Regions from separate parts of the Pseudomonas sp. GW822-FHT05A08 genome, predicted to be linked through region 2. Evidence: predicted binding sites of a transcription regulator. Region 2 holds the regulator's gene; each other region holds the start of a gene.

Evidence for each region. The regulator FliA, encoded in region 2, starts transcription of late flagellar genes. The targets are predictions, from matches to a motif close to CTAAAGTTTNNNNNNNNNNNGCCGNTAA.
Region 1: a site for FliA is predicted at 3,081-3,108, ahead of AC3RCP_RS25405 (flagellar protein MotY). Genes of this name have one in related genera too.
Region 3: a site for FliA is predicted at 3,321-3,348, ahead of AC3RCP_RS15500 (methyl-accepting chemotaxis protein). Genes of this name have one in related genera too.

What each region holds. Positions count from the first base shown of each region.
Region 1 is NZ_CM179511.1:5,653,036-5,658,401, forward strand. Features, by position in the region: gene AC3RCP_RS25395 (response regulator transcription factor) at 1-415, opposite strand, end outside; gene AC3RCP_RS25400 (argininosuccinate synthase) at 765-1,982, opposite strand; gene AC3RCP_RS25405 (flagellar protein MotY) at 2,109-3,017, opposite strand; gene pyrC (dihydroorotase) at 3,174-4,220, shown strand; gene rnt (ribonuclease T) at 4,217-4,891, shown strand; gene AC3RCP_RS25420 (peroxiredoxin) at 4,962-5,366, opposite strand, start outside.
Region 2 is NZ_CM179511.1:2,064,794-2,070,159, reverse strand. Features, by position in the region: gene AC3RCP_RS09365 (chemotaxis protein CheA) at 1-555, opposite strand, end outside; gene AC3RCP_RS09360 (protein phosphatase CheZ) at 568-1,356, opposite strand; gene AC3RCP_RS09355 (chemotaxis response regulator CheY) at 1,386-1,757, opposite strand; gene fliA (RNA polymerase sigma factor FliA) at 1,918-2,658, opposite strand; gene fleN (flagellar synthesis regulator FleN) at 2,655-3,485, opposite strand; gene flhF (flagellar biosynthesis GTPase FlhF) at 3,604-4,920, opposite strand; gene flhA (flagellar biosynthesis protein FlhA) at 4,932-5,366, opposite strand, start outside.
Region 3 is NZ_CM179511.1:3,441,711-3,447,076, forward strand. Features, by position in the region: gene fapA (functional amyloid chaperone FapA) at 1-10, opposite strand, end outside; gene AC3RCP_RS15490 (AAA family ATPase) at 365-889, opposite strand; gene pnuC (nicotinamide riboside transporter PnuC) at 886-1,452, opposite strand; gene AC3RCP_RS15500 (methyl-accepting chemotaxis protein) at 1,561-3,195, opposite strand; gene AC3RCP_RS15505 (undecaprenyl-diphosphate phosphatase) at 3,481-4,311, shown strand; gene AC3RCP_RS15510 (DUF1294 domain-containing protein) at 4,311-4,736, shown strand; gene AC3RCP_RS15515 (MmcQ/YjbR family DNA-binding protein) at 4,733-5,077, opposite strand; gene AC3RCP_RS15520 (LysR substrate-binding domain-containing protein) at 5,101-5,366, opposite strand, start outside.

The sequences.
Region 1 (5,366 bases), 3.2 Mb from region 2:
CGATGCCCAGGCTCGAGCGCAGGGTATGCAAGGCTTCGTTGGGAAAATAACTGTAGCCGGCCAGGACTGCCCTGACGGCACTGATCAATTCAGTGATGTCCTGCTGCTTGCACACATAACCCGCCGCACCAGCCTGCATGCAGCGCATGGAGAAAGGCCCAGGTACTTGCAGGCTCAATACCAGCACTTTGGTCGACATGGCTTTTGACGAAAGTCTGGCGATAACTTCCAGGCCATCGAGTTTGGGAATACCAATATCAAGAATAAGGATGTCTGGAACATGTTCATAAGACAGTTTCAGGGCATCCATGCCATTGTCCGCCTCGGCAACTACTTCAAAGCCGTGCCGCTCCATCAGCATGCGCACAGCCAGACGAGTGACGGGATGATCATCTACGATCAAAACTTTCTTCATGGGTAAGTCCAGAGTCCGCTATTGGTTTTTCAAGCAAACACCATAACCCAGTCATTTGGCCCGTGGCATGGCCATGCCCTGGGCCAGCATCGCCCCGAGAAGTTCCTTACAAACAATACGGATTTGCCCTACAAGGAAAAATTGAACGTCGCCCCCTATATATAACTACTCCTGACTCCCCTACACTTCGTATTGAAAAGAACAGACTGAAAGATAGTCGAGGTCCCATTGAAACAATGGCCAGTGGAAACTTTTAGTTATGGTCTCCAGACACCCGCTTGATCGATTAAAACATCAGGCATAAAAAAACCCCGCTCATGGCGGGGCTCTTTTAAAACGACTCAAGGCATCAGAACAGAGTCCGGCCCTTGTTGGCCGCAATACGCATGCGCAGGGCATTGAGCTTGATGAAGCCAGCCGCATCCGCCTGGTTGTAGGCGCCGCCGTCTTCTTCGAAGGTCGCAATGTTGGCATCGAACAGCGACTCATCGGACTTGCGACCGGTGACGATCACATTGCCCTTGTACAGCTTCAGGCGAACCACGCCGTTCACGTGGGCCTGGGAGGCGTCGATCATCTGTTGCAGCATCAGACGCTCAGGGCTCCACCAGTAGCCGGTGTAGATCAGGCTGGCGTACTTGGGCATCAACTCGTCTTTCAGGTGAGCGACTTCACGATCCAGGGTGATCGATTCGATCGCCCGGTGAGCGCGCAGCATGATGGTGCCGCCAGGGGTTTCGTAGCAGCCGCGAGACTTCATGCCGACATAGCGGTTTTCCACGATGTCCAGACGACCGATGCCGTTTTCACCGCCGATGCGGTTCAGGGTCGCCAGCACGGTGGCCGGGGTCATCTCGACGCCGTCGATCGCCACAATGTCGCCATTGCGATAGGTCAGCTCGATGTAGGTCGGGGTGTTGGGAGCCTTCTCCGGGGAGACGGTCCAGCGCCACATGTCTTCTTCGTGCTCGGTCCAGGTGTCTTCCAGCACGCCGCCTTCATAGGAGATGTGCAGCAGGTTGGCATCCATCGAGTACGGGGATTTCTTCTTGCCGTGACGCTCGATCGGGATCGCGTGCTTCTCGGCATAGTCCATCAGCTTCTCGCGGGACAGCAGGTCCCACTCACGCCAGGGAGCGATCACTTTCACCCCTGGTTTCAAAGCGTAGGCGCCCAGTTCGAAACGAACCTGGTCGTTGCCCTTGCCGGTAGCGCCGTGGGAAATGGCGTCGGCACCGGTTTCGTTGGCGATCTCGATCAGGCGCTTGGCGATCAACGGACGAGCGATGGAGGTACCCAGCAGGTACTCACCTTCGTAAACGGTGTTGGCGCGGAACATCGGGAAAACGAAATCGCGGACGAACTCTTCGCGCAGATCGTCGATGTAGATCTCTTTCACGCCCATGGCTTGCGCCTTGGCACGTGCCGGTTCGACCTCTTCGCCCTGACCCAGGTCAGCGGTGAACGTCACCACTTCACAGTTATAAGTATCCTGCAGCCACTTGAGGATCACCGAAGTGTCCAGGCCGCCGGAATACGCCAGAACGACCTTGTTTACGTCCGCCATGCCATCACTCCACGGGGTTCTACGGAAAGCCATCAAGTCTACCGATCAACGCGGATAATTTACAGAGGCGCGACAGCTTATGACGACGAAGCGACAGATTATGTCGAGCGGGCGACGACAGCCGTTTCAGGAAGTCGCCGCGGCGTTGGCGGGAGCAGCGGCCTGGGGTGCCGGTTTTTCCGCGACCGGGACACGTTGCAGCTGAACGTTGACCCGACGGTTCTTGGCTCGATTCGCCGCGTTAGTGTTGGGCGCCAATGGATAGCGTTCACCGTGGAAACGCATCTCGATCTGCGATTCGGGAATGCCGTTGGCCTTGAAGAATTCCATCACCGCCAGCGCCCGGCGCCGCGACAGGTCACGGTTGGTCAAACGGTTGCCGCTGTTGTCCGAGTGGCCATCGAGCTGGATGTGATTGACCGTCGGATCGGCCTTGAGAAACTCGAGCATCACCTGCAGCCTGGCCTTGGCTTTGGCGTCCAGGTCGATGCCGCCCCCGGGGAAGCCGACCTCGGATTGCCTGACCTGATCGAAGTTCTTCGGCAGCAACTTGGCGACACAGCGTTGGTAGTCGCCATACGCCTTGCTGAACTTGACCGGCAACAAGCGCACCTCGGACACCCCGCCCTCGCGGGAATAGTGGCGAACCACCGGGCTGCGCCCATCCATCAATCCGCCGATCAGTCGCCCGGCCTGCAGTTGCGAGCTGTTGAACAGCACATCGCCATTGCCGAGCCGCACCGACCCCAGGTTGATGTCGCCCCGTCCCGGCTGCCACGGCGCGGCCGCCGCGAGCAGCGTGGCCGAACCGCCAGCGAGCATCGGGTTGTAGGCCTTGAGGCGAAAGGTCGCCTGCTCGCCGGCGCGACGCACGAACTCCCCGGAACCGAAATCGGTGATCGGCTGGCTCAGACGGCACTCGAATTTATCGCCTTCGACCGTCCACTCAATGCTCTCCAGACGGGTCTGGAAAGTCAGCGCCATCGCGGGAAGACTGGCGAACACACTGAGCAAGGCTAGATAACGCTGGCGCACGGGAGGCTCCACTGACTTGTACATCACGAAAATCGAAATGCCTGTTTACGGCATACCTTCGGGATATCGGAAGCTTCACGCAAAACTTGATAGCGAGTGCCTGGAAGAGTCTTTTCCGGTAGCATTCACTGGAGTTTGACCCGCCTGGAATCCCCAATGTCCGACCGCCTGACCCTGCTGCGTCCCGACGACTGGCATATTCATCTTCGCGATGGTGCCGTATTGACCAATACTGTCGCGGATGTCGCGCGCACCTTTGGCCGCGCCATCATCATGCCTAACCTGGTACCTCCGGTGCGCAACGCCGCTGAAGCCGACGCCTATCGCCAGCGCATTCTCGCTGCGCGGCCGGCCGGCAGCCGCTTCGAGCCGCTGATGGTGCTCTACCTTACCGATCGCACCCAGCCCGAAGAAATTCGCGCGGCCAAGGCCAGTGGTTTCGTCCATGCCGCCAAGCTCTACCCGGCCGGTGCGACCACCAACTCGGACTCGGGCGTCACCAGCATCGACAAGATCTTCCCGGCGCTGGAGGCCATGGCCGAAGTCGGCCTGCCGCTGCTGATCCACGGTGAAGTCACCCGCGGTGAAGTCGACGTGTTCGACCGCGAGAAGCTGTTCATCGACGAGCACATGCGCCGTGTCGTCGAGCGCTTCCCGACGCTCAAAGTGGTGTTCGAACACATCACCACCCGTGACGCCGTGCAGTTCGTCAACGAGGCCTCGGCCAACGTCGGCGCGACCATCACCGCCCATCACCTGCTGTACAACCGCAACCACATGCTGGTTGGCGGCATTCGCCCGCACTTCTATTGCCTGCCGATTCTCAAGCGCAACGTGCACCAGGAAGCGCTGCTCGACGCCGCCGCCAGCGGCAGCCAGAAGTTCTTCCTCGGCACCGACTCCGCGCCCCACGCCCAGCATGCCAAAGAAGCGGCCTGCGGCTGTGCCGGCTGCTACACCGCCTATGCCGCGATCGAGTTGTACGCCGAAGCCTTCGAACAGCGCAACGCGCTGGACAAGCTGGAAGCCTTTGCCAGCCTCAACGGCCCACGCTTCTATGGCCTGCCGGCCAACACCGATCGCATCACCCTGGTTCGTGAAGAATGGACCGCCCCTGCCAGCCTGCCTTTCGGCGAGCTGACCGTCATCCCGCTGCGCGCCGGTGAAAAACTGCGCTGGCGCCTGCTGGAGGAACACGCGTGAGTGAAGACCATTTCGACGACGAGCAGGACGGTCACAACGGTGGTGGCTCGCGTCATCCAATGGCGGCACGCTTTCGCGGTTACCTGCCGGTAGTCGTCGACGTTGAAACCGGTGGTTTCAACTCGGCCACCGACGCCTTGCTGGAAATTGCCGCGACCATCATCGGCATGGACGAAAAGGGCTTCGTGTTCCCCGAGCACACCCTGTTTTTCCGGGTAGAGCCTTTCGAAGGCGCCAACATCGAGGCCGCGGCGCTGGAGTTCACCGGGATCAAGCTCGACCATCCGCTGCGCATGGCCGTCAGTGAAGAAACCGCGCTGAACGATATTTTCCGCAGCGTGCGCAAGGCGCTAAAGGCCAACGGCTGCAAGCGCGCGATCTTGGTCGGGCACAACAGCAGCTTCGACCTGGGCTTCCTCAACGCGGCTGTCGCGCGCCTGGACATGAAACGCAACCCGTTTCATCCGTTCTCCAGCTTCGACACCGCGACGCTTGCCGGCCTGGCTTATGGCCAAACCGTGCTGGCCAAGGCGTGCCAGGCTGCCGATATCGACTTCGATGGCCGTGAGGCGCATTCCGCCCGCTACGACACCGAGAAGACTGCCGACCTGTTCTGCGGCATCGTCAATCGCTGGAAGGAAATGGGCGGCTGGCAAGACTTCAACGACTGATACCGTCGCTGAACGACCGCGCATAAAAAAACCGGCCCTGGGGCCGGTTTTTTTATGCGTGAAGCGCGGCTTACAGCTTGCCGGCGTTCTCGCTCAGGTAAGCAGCAACGCCTTCTGGCGAAGCAGTCATACCCTTGTCGCCTTTCTTCCAGTTGGCCGGGCAGACTTCGCCGTGCTCTTCGTGGAACTGCAGAGCGTCGACCAGACGGATCAGCTCTTCCATGTTACGGCCCAGCGGCAGGTCGTTGACGATCTGCGAACGAACGACACCTTTGTCGTCGATCAGGAACGCGCCACGGAAAGCCACGCCGCCTTCGGACTCAACGTCGTAGGCCTTGGCGATGTCGTGCTTCATGTCAGCAGCCATGATGTACTGGACCTGACCGATGCCACCGGCATTGATCGGGGTGTTACGCCAGGCGTTGTGGGTGAAGTGCGAGTCGATCGAAACCGCGATCACTTCAACGTTGCGTGC
Region 2 (5,366 bases):
GGCTTCGGCCTCGGCCTTGGCGGCATTGAGCGAATCGAGCAACTGCTCGAACTCGCTGTCGGTGATATCGCCGGACTCGCTTTCGGTCGATTCGGCGACCGGCTCGGCAACGGCTTCAACAACTGCCTCAACGTCGGCCACCGGCGCGGCGACCTCCTCGGCCCCCGCAGGCTCGGCCAGACGGGCCAGGGCAGCCAGCAGCTCCGGAGTGGCGGCGGTGATCTCGGTACGCTCGCGCACCTGGCCGAACATGCCGTTCACCGCGTCCAGCGCTTCGAGCACTACGTCCATCAGTTCCGCGTCGACGCGACGCTCACCCTTGCGCAGGATGTCGAACACGTTCTCGGCGATGTGGCAGCACTCCACCAGCTCGTTGAGCTGGAGGAAGCCGGCGCCCCCTTTTACAGTGTGAAAACCGCGAAAAATTGCGTTGAGCAGATCCGCATCGTCCGGCCGGCTTTCCAGCTCGACCAGTTGTTCGGACAGTTGCTCTAGAATCTCGCCGGCCTCAACCAGAAAATCCTGAAGGATTTCTTCATCGGCGCCGAAGCTCATGTATGGGTGCTCCTAGAATCCAAGGCTGGAAAGCAAATCGTCGACATCGTCCTGACCGGATACAACGTCTTCACGTTTATCGGCATGAATCTGCGGACCTTCACCCTTGGCCAGATGTTTTTGCGGATCTTTTTCAGCGAGGATCGATTCACGGTCATGTTCGATGCCGGCAAAACGATCGACCTGGCTGGCCATCAGGACCAGTTTGAGCAGGTTGCTCTCGACTTCGGTGACCAACTGGGTCACGCGCTTGATCACCTGACCGGTCAGGTCCTGGTAGTCCTGCGCCAACAGAATGTCGTTGAGGTTGCTCGATACCGCGCGCGTGTCTTGCTCGCTGCGGGTCAGGAAACCGTCCACCCGGCGGGCCAGGTCGCGGAATTCCTCGGCGCCCAGTTCGCGGCGCATGAAACGCCCCCAATCGGCGCTCAGGGCCTGGGCTTCGCTGCTCAGGCCATTGACCAGCGGGGTGGCGCTCTCGACCAGATCCATGGTGCGGTTGGCCGCGGCCTCGGTCAGCCTGACCACATAGGACAGGCGCTCGGTGGCATCCGTGATCTGTGAAACTTCCTCGGCTTGCGGCATATGCGGGTCAATCTGGAAATTGACGATGGCGCTATGCAGCTCGCGGGTGAGCTTGCCGACCTCCTGGTACAGGCCGCGGTCACGGGTCTGGTTGAGCTCATGGATCAGTTGCACGGCTTCGCCGAACTTGCCTTTTTCAAGGCTGTCGACCAGTTCGAGTGCGTGTTTTTTCAGGGTCGATTCGAAATCGCCCAATGAAGATTCGTTGTGCTCCATAGCTCCCCCGTGGCGGAATGATTCCACTCTCAACCGATGCGTTCGAAGATCTTCTCGATCTTCTCTTTCAACGCCTGGGCCGTGAAGGGCTTGACCACATAACCGTTTACGCCGGCCTGGGCAGCTTCGATGATCTGTTCGCGCTTGGCTTCAGCGGTCACCATGAGTACCGGCAGGTGCTTGAGTTTTTCATCGGCGCGCACATGGCGCAGCAGATCGATACCGGTCATGCCGGGCATGTTCCAGTCCGTTACCAGAAAGTCGATGCTCCCACTGTTGAGGACCGGAATGGCGGTGGTGCCATCGTCAGCCTCGACCGTGTTGGTGAAACCCAGGTCACGCAACAGGTTTTTTATGATCCGCCGCATCGTTGAGAAGTCATCAACGATGAGGATTTTCATGTTCTTGTCCAATTCGACCTCCAAGCAGTCTTAAACGCGTCCAGCACCTGAACGCGCCATTCAATCAATCAGGCAGAGCACTCAACGACTGCATGGAATACACACCGCAAGTCCGGCCACGTCGTGCCAGTCTCGCCCGCAGTGTCCCCCACACTGCCTGTCAGCGCGCTCGCCACTCTCCCAAACGCCCCCGCAAACGGGCCGCGCACTGGCTGTGTAACTGGCTGACCCGCGATTCGCTGACTCCCAGGACCTCACCGATTTCCTTGAGGTTCAGCTCTTCGTCGTAGTACAGCGCCAAGACCAGTCGCTCACGCTCCGGCAAATTGGCAATCGCGTCCGCCAGCGCGGCCTGGAAACGTTCGTCCTCCAGGTCGCGCGACGGCTCGAGATGAGCACTCGCGCCATCCTCATGCAGCCCTTCATGCTCGCCGTCCTGCAACAGATCGTCGAAGCTGAACAGGCGACTGCCCAAGGTGTCGTTCAAAATCCCGTAATAATCGTCGAGACTCAATTGAAGTTCGGCCGCAACTTCATGATCTTTAGCGTCACGACCGGTTTTAGCTTCAATTGCGCGAATGGCATCGCTCACCATCCGGGTATTGCGATGTACCGAACGCGGCGCCCAGTCACCTTTACGGACCTCATCGAGCATCGCACCACGGATACGGATACCCGCGTAGGTCTCGAAACTCGCGCCCTTGCTCGCGTCGTACTTGGTCGACACTTCGAGCAGACCGATCATCCCGGCCTGGATCAGGTCTTCGACCTGGACACTGGCCGGCAGGCGCGCCAGCAAGTGATAGGCAATACGCTTGACCAGAGGCGCATAGCGCTCGATCAATTCGTACTGGCTGTCACGTGCCGACTTTTTGTAAAGGTTGTAGCCGCTGGCGCTCATAGCACCGGTCCCGCTGTCTGATGCACGAGCCGCTCGACGAAAAATTCCAGATGTCCACGTGGGTTGGCCGGCAACGGCCAGGTATCGACCTTCTGCGCGATGGCCTTGAATGCCAGCGCGCATTTCGAACGCGGAAACGCTTCATAGACCGCACGCTGCTTTTGCACGGCCTTGCGCACGCATTCGTCGTAAGGCACGGCGCCGACATATTGTAGGGCCACGTCCAGGAAGCGATCCGTGACCTTGGTCAACTTGGCGAACAGGTTGCGCCCTTCCTGCGGGCTCTGCGCCATGTTGGCGAGCACGCGGAAGCGGTTCATGCCGTAGTCGCGGTTGAGCAGCTTGATCAGCGCGTAGGCGTCGGTGATCGAGGTCGGCTCGTCGCAGACCACCAGCAACACTTCCTGGGCCGCGCGGACGAAGCTGACCACCGAGTCACCGATGCCGGCGGCGGTGTCGATCACCAGCACATCGAGGTTGTCGCCGATGTCGCTGAAGGCCTGGATCAGGCCGGCATGCTGCGCCGGGCTCAGATGAACCATGCTCTGGGTGCCGGACGCCGCCGGCACGATACGGATTCCACCCGGCCCCTGCAGCAGCACATCGCGCAGCTCGCAGCGGCCTTCGATCACGTCGGCGAGGGTCCGTTTGGGGGTCAGCCCCAATAGCACGTCGACGTTGGCCAGGCCCAGGTCGGCGTCCAGCAGCATGACGCGCCGGCCGAGCTCCGCTAGGGCCAGGGACAAGTTCACTGACACGTTAGTCTTGCCGACGCCACCTTTGCCGCCGGTCACCGCGATCACCTGTACGGGATGCATGCTGCCCATGTTCGTTCTTTACCTTGTCTTACTTAGACGGGGCCACATAACTGGCTGCGCGTTCACCAACGGAACAATGCCTGGCAGACCATCGATGTAGGTACATTGCAATCTTTTCATGATTCCCTCAGCCAACCCGCTTGGTCGGGTTGTGGTAGAGGTCAGCGAACATGTCAGCCATGGCTTCTTCGCTGGGTTCTTCCTGCATCTGCACGCTCACCGCACGACTGACCAGCTGGTGACGGCGCGGCAAGTGCAGATCGTCCGGAATCCGCGGGCCATCGGTCAGATAGGCAACGGGGAGTTCATGACTGATCGCCAGGCTCAACACCTCACCAAGGCTGGCGGTTTCATCCAGTTTAGTCAGGATGCAGCCGGCCAGCCCGCAACGCTTGTAGCTGTGGTATGCGGCGGTTAGAACCTGTTTCTGGCTGGTGGTTGCCAAGACCAGATAATTTTTTGCCCGGATGCCACGTCCGGCCAGGCTTTCCAGCTGCATGCGCAGGGCCGGGTCGCTGGCTTGCAGGCCGGCGGTGTCGATCAGCACCACACGCTTGCGCAGCAGCGGATCGAGGGCTTGCGCCAGGGACTGGCCCGGGTCGACATGGGTCACCGAGACGTTGAGGATCCGACCCAGGGTCTTGAGCTGTTCCTGGGCGCCGATGCGGTAGCTGTCCATGCTCACCAGCGCGATGTTCTGCGCGCCGTACTTGAGTACATAACGCGCGGCCAGCTTGGCCAGGGTGGTGGTCTTGCCCATGCCGGCGGGGCCGACCATGGCGATCACCCCGCCCTCCTCCAGTGGCTCGACTTCCGGGGTCACGATCATCCGCGCCAGGTGGGCCAGGAGCATGCGCCAGGCCTGGCGGGGTTCGTCGATTTCAGTGATCAGCGCCAGCAGGTCGCGGGCCAGCGGACCGGACAAGCCGATACGCTGCAGGCGCCGCCACAGGTTGGCCTGTTCGGGCCGGCTGCCTTGCAGCTGGCTCCAGGCCAGGGAGCCGAGCTGGACTTCCAGCAGCTCGCGCAGGCCATTGAGTTCAAAACGCATCGAGTCCAGTGCCCGCTGATCGACCGCCGGCGCGGCGACTACCGGGGCCGGGCGCTGGGGCTCGTTGAATGTAGGTTCGATCAGCGGCTCGGCGGCGGTCAGCGGCAGGCCGGCGAACAGCTGGCGATTGGTGCTGGCATCGCCGTCGCCACGCAGGCTCAGTTCGGCCTGGGCGGTGACGATGCGCGACTGAGTCTTGCGCAGTTCGTCCTCGAGCTCCATGTTCGGCACCCGTGGCGCCAGCGCCGACAGCTTGTAATCCAGGGCAGCCGTCAGCTCGACACCGCCGGCGATGCGGCGATTGCCAATGATGGCGGCGTCGGCGCCCAGCTCATCACGAACCAGCTTCATGGCCTGACGCATATCGGCGGCGAAAAAACGCTTAACTTGCATAACCCACTACCTCAGCCGTTGGGCCCTACTGTCGCAACGATGGTCACTTGCTTGTTGTCAGGGATTTCCTGGTACGCCAACACGTGCAAGCCCGGGACCGCCAGGCGCCCGAACCGCGAGAGCATCGCGCGGACCGGACCGGCTACCAGCAGAATCACCGGTTGACCTTGCATTTCCTGGCGCTGCGCGGCTTCGATCAACGAACGCTGCAGCTTCTCAGCCATGCTTGGCTCCAACAGGACACCCTCTTCCGAGCCTTGTCCTGCCTTCTGCAGACTATTGAGCAAAATCTGTTCCAACCTGGGCTCCAAGGTGATCACAGGCAGCTCGGACTCAGTCCCTACAATGCTTTGCACGATGGCGCGCGACAATCCGACACGCACCGCGGCCACCAAAGCGGCAGTATCTTGACTCTTGGCGGCATTGTTCGCGATGGCCTCGGCAAT
Region 3 (5,366 bases), 1.4 Mb from region 2:
GATTCTCCACGGCAGCATTCCCTTCTTCTTCGCTGGCCCTAGTCAGCGTTGCCAGGGTAGAGAGCAGAAGCCGTGCCGCTTTTCGATTGTTTCAAAAATTCAACAGGTTACGAATAACCAGGTGTGTTGCCGGGGCAGGGGTGTTTCAGCGATGAGACCAGTATCTCCTTCGACAGCCCGGTATGGCCGTGGCGAGGCTCTGGATTGGGGGGCTCGCGGCGGGTTGTATCAGCGTTTTAACAGATGGCAGAAGGGCAATGAGAAGCCCTTTGATTTGGCCGTTCTGCGCAGCGGCGGGTGTTTCAGGGATGGACGTTTTTCTCGCCAGCAGAGGAGAAAAAAAGCGGACAGGAAAAGGATTCGGCTAACCCTGAAGTAAACGCTCGACCCGCTCGAATGCCCGTTGTCGACGGGCTTCCCAGTCGCCGCGAATCACTTCGAAGGGCTGCTGGTGTTGCACCAGCCAATCACCGGTGGCCTTGAAGAAGGCCAGGCGCTCGCTCAGTTGGGGTTGGCAGCGCTGGCCGTCGTTGCTCCAGCCGACATCTTCCGGCGAGAGCAGCAGGTGCAGATCATAGCGGCGAGCCAGCAGCTCGGGTTCCAGCCAGTCCGGGCAGGCGCCGAACAGGGTCTGGCTCCAGAGCATATTGCTCAGCAGGTGCGTGTCGAGAATCAGCAGCGACGGCTGTTGTGCCCGGGCCTGGTCCTCCCAGGCCAGCTGGCCGCGGGCGATCTCCGGGATGTCCGCCAGGCAGGTGTCGCGTCGCTGCTGCTCGATGAAATGGCGAACGTACTCGCCCACCTGGATGCCGCCGAAGCGTGCCTGCAAGTGGCCGCTGAGCCAGCTTTTGCCGCTGGACTCGGGGCCGGTCAACACCAGGACCTTCATGCCGGGCGCAACGCCGGGTCGGCTCGCCAGGCGCGCCAGCCCTGCACGGCCAGCAGGGTGAACAGCCCGTACAGGGCCGCCGTCAGGTACAGGTCCTTGTAGATGAACAGGCCGACAAAAATCACGTCGACGGCAATCCACAGCGGCCAGCATTGCACGCGCTTCTGCGCCATCCACCACTGCGCCACCAGGCTGAAGCCGGTCAGCGCGGCGTCCAGCCAGGGTTGCGCGGCATCGGTCCAATGGGCCATGGCGGCCCCCAGCAGCAGGCTGCCGATAGCCCCGAGGCTCAGGCCCAGCAGCATCGAGCGTGGCGCCAGCAGGCTGACCGGACGGCCCTGATGACTGGCGCCACCGCGGGTCCACTGCCACCAGCCATAGAGTTGCAGGGCGGCGTAGACCACTTGCAGCAGCATGTCCGAATACAGTTTCACTTCGAAGAAGATCCAGCTGTACAGCAGCACCATGACCAGGCCGATCGGCCAGCACCAGGGGTTCTGTCTGACTGTCAGCCAGACGGCGATCACGCCGAGTGCGGCGGCGAACAGTTCAAGCCCGGACATGAAAACTACCTGGAAGCGGAGAAGGGTGCGGATTGTAACCAGAAGCGGCCTTGCATGTTAGTGAAGGCCGGCAACCGTGGCGGGGCGAAAACCCCGCCACGGTCAGCTTCAGACCCGGAACTGGCGCAACAGGCCGTTGAGCTGCTCGCTCAGTTCCTTGAGGTGCAGGCTGGCGGCACTGGACTGCTCGGCCGCCAGGGCGGTGCTGTGGGACAGGCCGGCGGCCTGGGTCACGTTCTGGTTGATGTCTTCGACCACATGGGCCTGTTGCAACGTGGCGCTGGCAATCGAGGCGTTCAGCCCGTTGAGGTTGCGCAGGGCCTGGCCGATGGCGTTCAGGCTTTCCCCGGCCAGCCCGGCCTGCTCGATGGTCTGTTGCGAAGCCCGGCTGCTGTCGCCGATGACCTTCACCGCGGCTTCCGAGTGCCCTTGCAGGCGCTCGATCATCGACTGGATCTCGGCGGTGGACTTCTGCGTCCGCTGGGCCAGCAGGCGCACCTCATCGGCCACCACGGCGAACCCACGGCCCTGTTCGCCGGCGCGGGCGGCTTCGATCGCCGCGTTGAGCGCCAGCAGGTTGGTCTGCTCGGCGATCGAGTGGATCACCTCCAGCACGCTGCCGATCTGGGTGCTTTCCTGGGCCAGGGTGCGAATCACTTCCACGGCCTGGTCGATGGTGGCCGAGAGCCGGTCGATCTGTTGCAGGCTGCCGTCGATATTGACCTGGCCCTGCTGGGCCTGGGCTTCGGCGTCGCGCATCTCACTGGCGGCGTGTTCGGCGTTCTTCGCCACGTCCTGTACGCCGTAGGTCACTTCGTTGATGGCGGTGGCCACCAGCTCCATCTGCTGCGACTGCTGCTGGCTGCGTTCCTGGGCCTGGCTGGCATTGCTGCCCAGGTCGGTGGAGGACTGCGCCAGGGCTGCGGCCGACACCTGCAACTGGCTGACGACGAGACGCAGCTTGGCGGTGAAGCCGTTGAAGTGCCGGGCCAGTTCGGTGACTTCGTCCTGGCCGTGGGTGTCGAGGGTACGGGTCAGGTCGCTTTCGCCGCTGGCGATATTGGCCATGGCGTGCACGGTTTCCTGCAGCGGGCGGACGATGCTGCGGGCGATCAGCAACACCAGCAGGGCCATGAGCAGGGCAATGGCGATACCGACGACCGAGGCCTTCACCACCTGGCTGCGGAACTCGGCCTGCACGTCATCGATGTACACCCCCGACCCGATGATCCAGCCCCAGGGCTGGAACAGTTGGACATAGGAGGTCTTCTGCACCGGCTCGCTGGCGCCCGGTTTCGGCCAGCGATAGTTGACCATGCCGGCGCCCTTGGCCTTGGCGATGGCCACCATTTCGTTGAACACGGCAAAGCCGTCCGGGTCGCGAATGGCCGCGAGGTTCTGGCCGTCGAGCTTGGGGTTGGTCGGGTGCATGACCATGACCGGAGTCAGGTCGTTGATCCAGAAGTAGTCGCTCTGGTCATAGCGCAGGTTGCGTATGGCACTCAACGCCTGCTTCTGCGCCGTCGCGCGATCGAGGCTGCCGGCGCTTTCCAGGCCCTGGAAATAGGCCAGCACACCGTTGGCGGTCTGCACCACATGCTGGGTCTTCTGCGCCTTGGCCTGGTACAGGTCGTCGTGAATCTGCTTGAGCATCAACATGCCCAGGGTCATCAGCATCAGTACCGCGACAATCAGGATGAGCCACAGCCGGCGGCTGATCGACATTCTGCGTAAGCTGTTCATGAATCTGTCACTCCCGATTGTTGTTCTTGTAATAGAAACACCCCGTACATCCGTCATGCGCTCCTTGCAGTCCGGTCCCGCTGATTCTCTCAACGCGACAGCGTTTATCGAGTATGTCTGCTAGGATTTCGGCCTCATCGCGAAAAACCTGAATCCGGCTGATTTTTCACGGAATTTTCAGGGGCGATGATGATCCTATTGCGGCTGCGAAGTCGCGACGCATGTGTCAGTGAACATTTGAAGAAAAACTAAAAGGCATGCCACGGCATGACCTTCGGGGGATTGATGGAGCTTTGGACTGCCGTACAGGCATTGATTTTAGGGATTGTGGAAGGGCTGACGGAGTTTCTGCCCATCAGCAGCACGGGCCACCAGATTATCGTTGCCGACTTGCTCAACTTTGGTGGCGAGCGCGCCATGGCGTTCAACATCATCATTCAGCTGGGGGCCATTCTCGCGGTGGTCTGGGAGTTTCGCCGCAAGATCCTCGACGTGGTCACCGGCCTGCCGACCCAGCGCAACGCCCAGCGTTTCACCATCAACCTGCTGATCGCCTTCATGCCCGCCGTGGTGCTGGGGGTGATTTTCGCCGACCTGATCCATGAATACCTGTTCAACCCGATCACCGTCGCCACGGCGCTGGTGGTGGGGGGCCTGGTCATGCTCTGGGCCGAACGCCGGCAGCATGAAATACATGCCAACAGCGTGGATGAGATCAGCTGGAAAGATGCCTTGAAGGTCGGTTTCGCCCAGTGCCTGGCGATGATTCCAGGCACCTCGCGCTCGGGCTCCACGATTATCGGCGGCCTGCTGTTCGGCCTGTCGCGCAAGACCGCCACCGAGTTCTCGTTCTTCCTGGCCATGCCGACCATGGTCGGTGCCGCGGTCTACTCGGGCTACAAGTACCGCAATCTGTTCCAGCCGGACGATCTGCCGGTGTTCGCCGTCGGTTTCATCACCTCGTTCATCTTCGCGATGATCGCGGTCAGGGGCCTGCTCAAGTTCATCGCCAACCACAGCTACGCGGCCTTTGCCTGGTATCGCATTGCCTTCGGCCTGGTGATCCTCGCCACCTGGCAGTTCGGCTGGGTCGACTGGACCGCGGTCCATTCCTGATGAACGCACGCAATCAGAACCGCCCCGGCGAAGTCGCCGGGGCACGGATCCAGCAGCCAAGGCTCAAGGCGGTGATCTTCCTGCTGCTCTGCGCCTTGCCGCTGTGCGGTTCGCTGCTGTTGGGCGTGAAGGGGATTTCCTGGGTACCGCTGGCGGCCTACGGCGCGGTCAGCGTGCTGACGTTCTTCCTCTATTGGAGCGACAAGCGCAAGGCCCGCAGCGACAGCTGGCGGACCCCGGAAAACGTCTTGCACGCCGTGGAGCTGGCCGGTGGCTGGCCAGGCGCCTTGCTGGCGCAACAGGCGTTTCGCCACAAGACCCGCAAGCTGTCCTATCAACTGGTGTTCTGGCTGATCGTGCTGCTGCACCAGGTGTTCTGGATCGACCGGCTGTTTCTCGAGGGCAGCCTGTTCTCGCTGTTCTAGAGTAACAACCCCACCTGTACCCGCTTGGGCAGCTTGCTCACCACCAACTGGTGCGAACGCCGCAGCAAGTCCCGCAGTTCGCCGGCGCCCAGCGGGTAGGGCGTCTGCATGATGATCCAGTGCGCCCGGGCCAGGTACGGCGCCGGCGCGATGCCGGGACGGTCGACATGGCCGAGGAACAGCTCCTTGTCCACCTTGAACGCCAGTGACTCGCCCCGCAGGTTCTGCAGGGCGAACATCTTGTTGCCGGCCACGGAAAACACCCGCACGCCGCCCCATTTGTAGTCTTCGCGCGCGCCCGGCAAGTCCAGGCAGAATTGCGCCACATCCGCTTCAGTCATGGTTTTTTCCTTTTGTCGCGCTGTCACAGTGTGCGGTCCCCGCAGCCTTTGAAGGCTTCGCTGACATGCTCGATCCAGGCCCTTACCGCTGGCAATACACCGCGCCGGTGAGGGTAGACCGCCTGCAGCCAACCGCCAGGCAGCGACCACTCGGGCAGCAGTTGCACCAGTTGCCCGGTCTGCAGTTCTTCCTCGCAATACATCATCGGCAGGATGGTACAGCCAAGGCCGGCGAGGGCGCAGGAGCGGCGCACCAGAAAATCGTCGATGCCCAGGCGCGCTTCCAGGA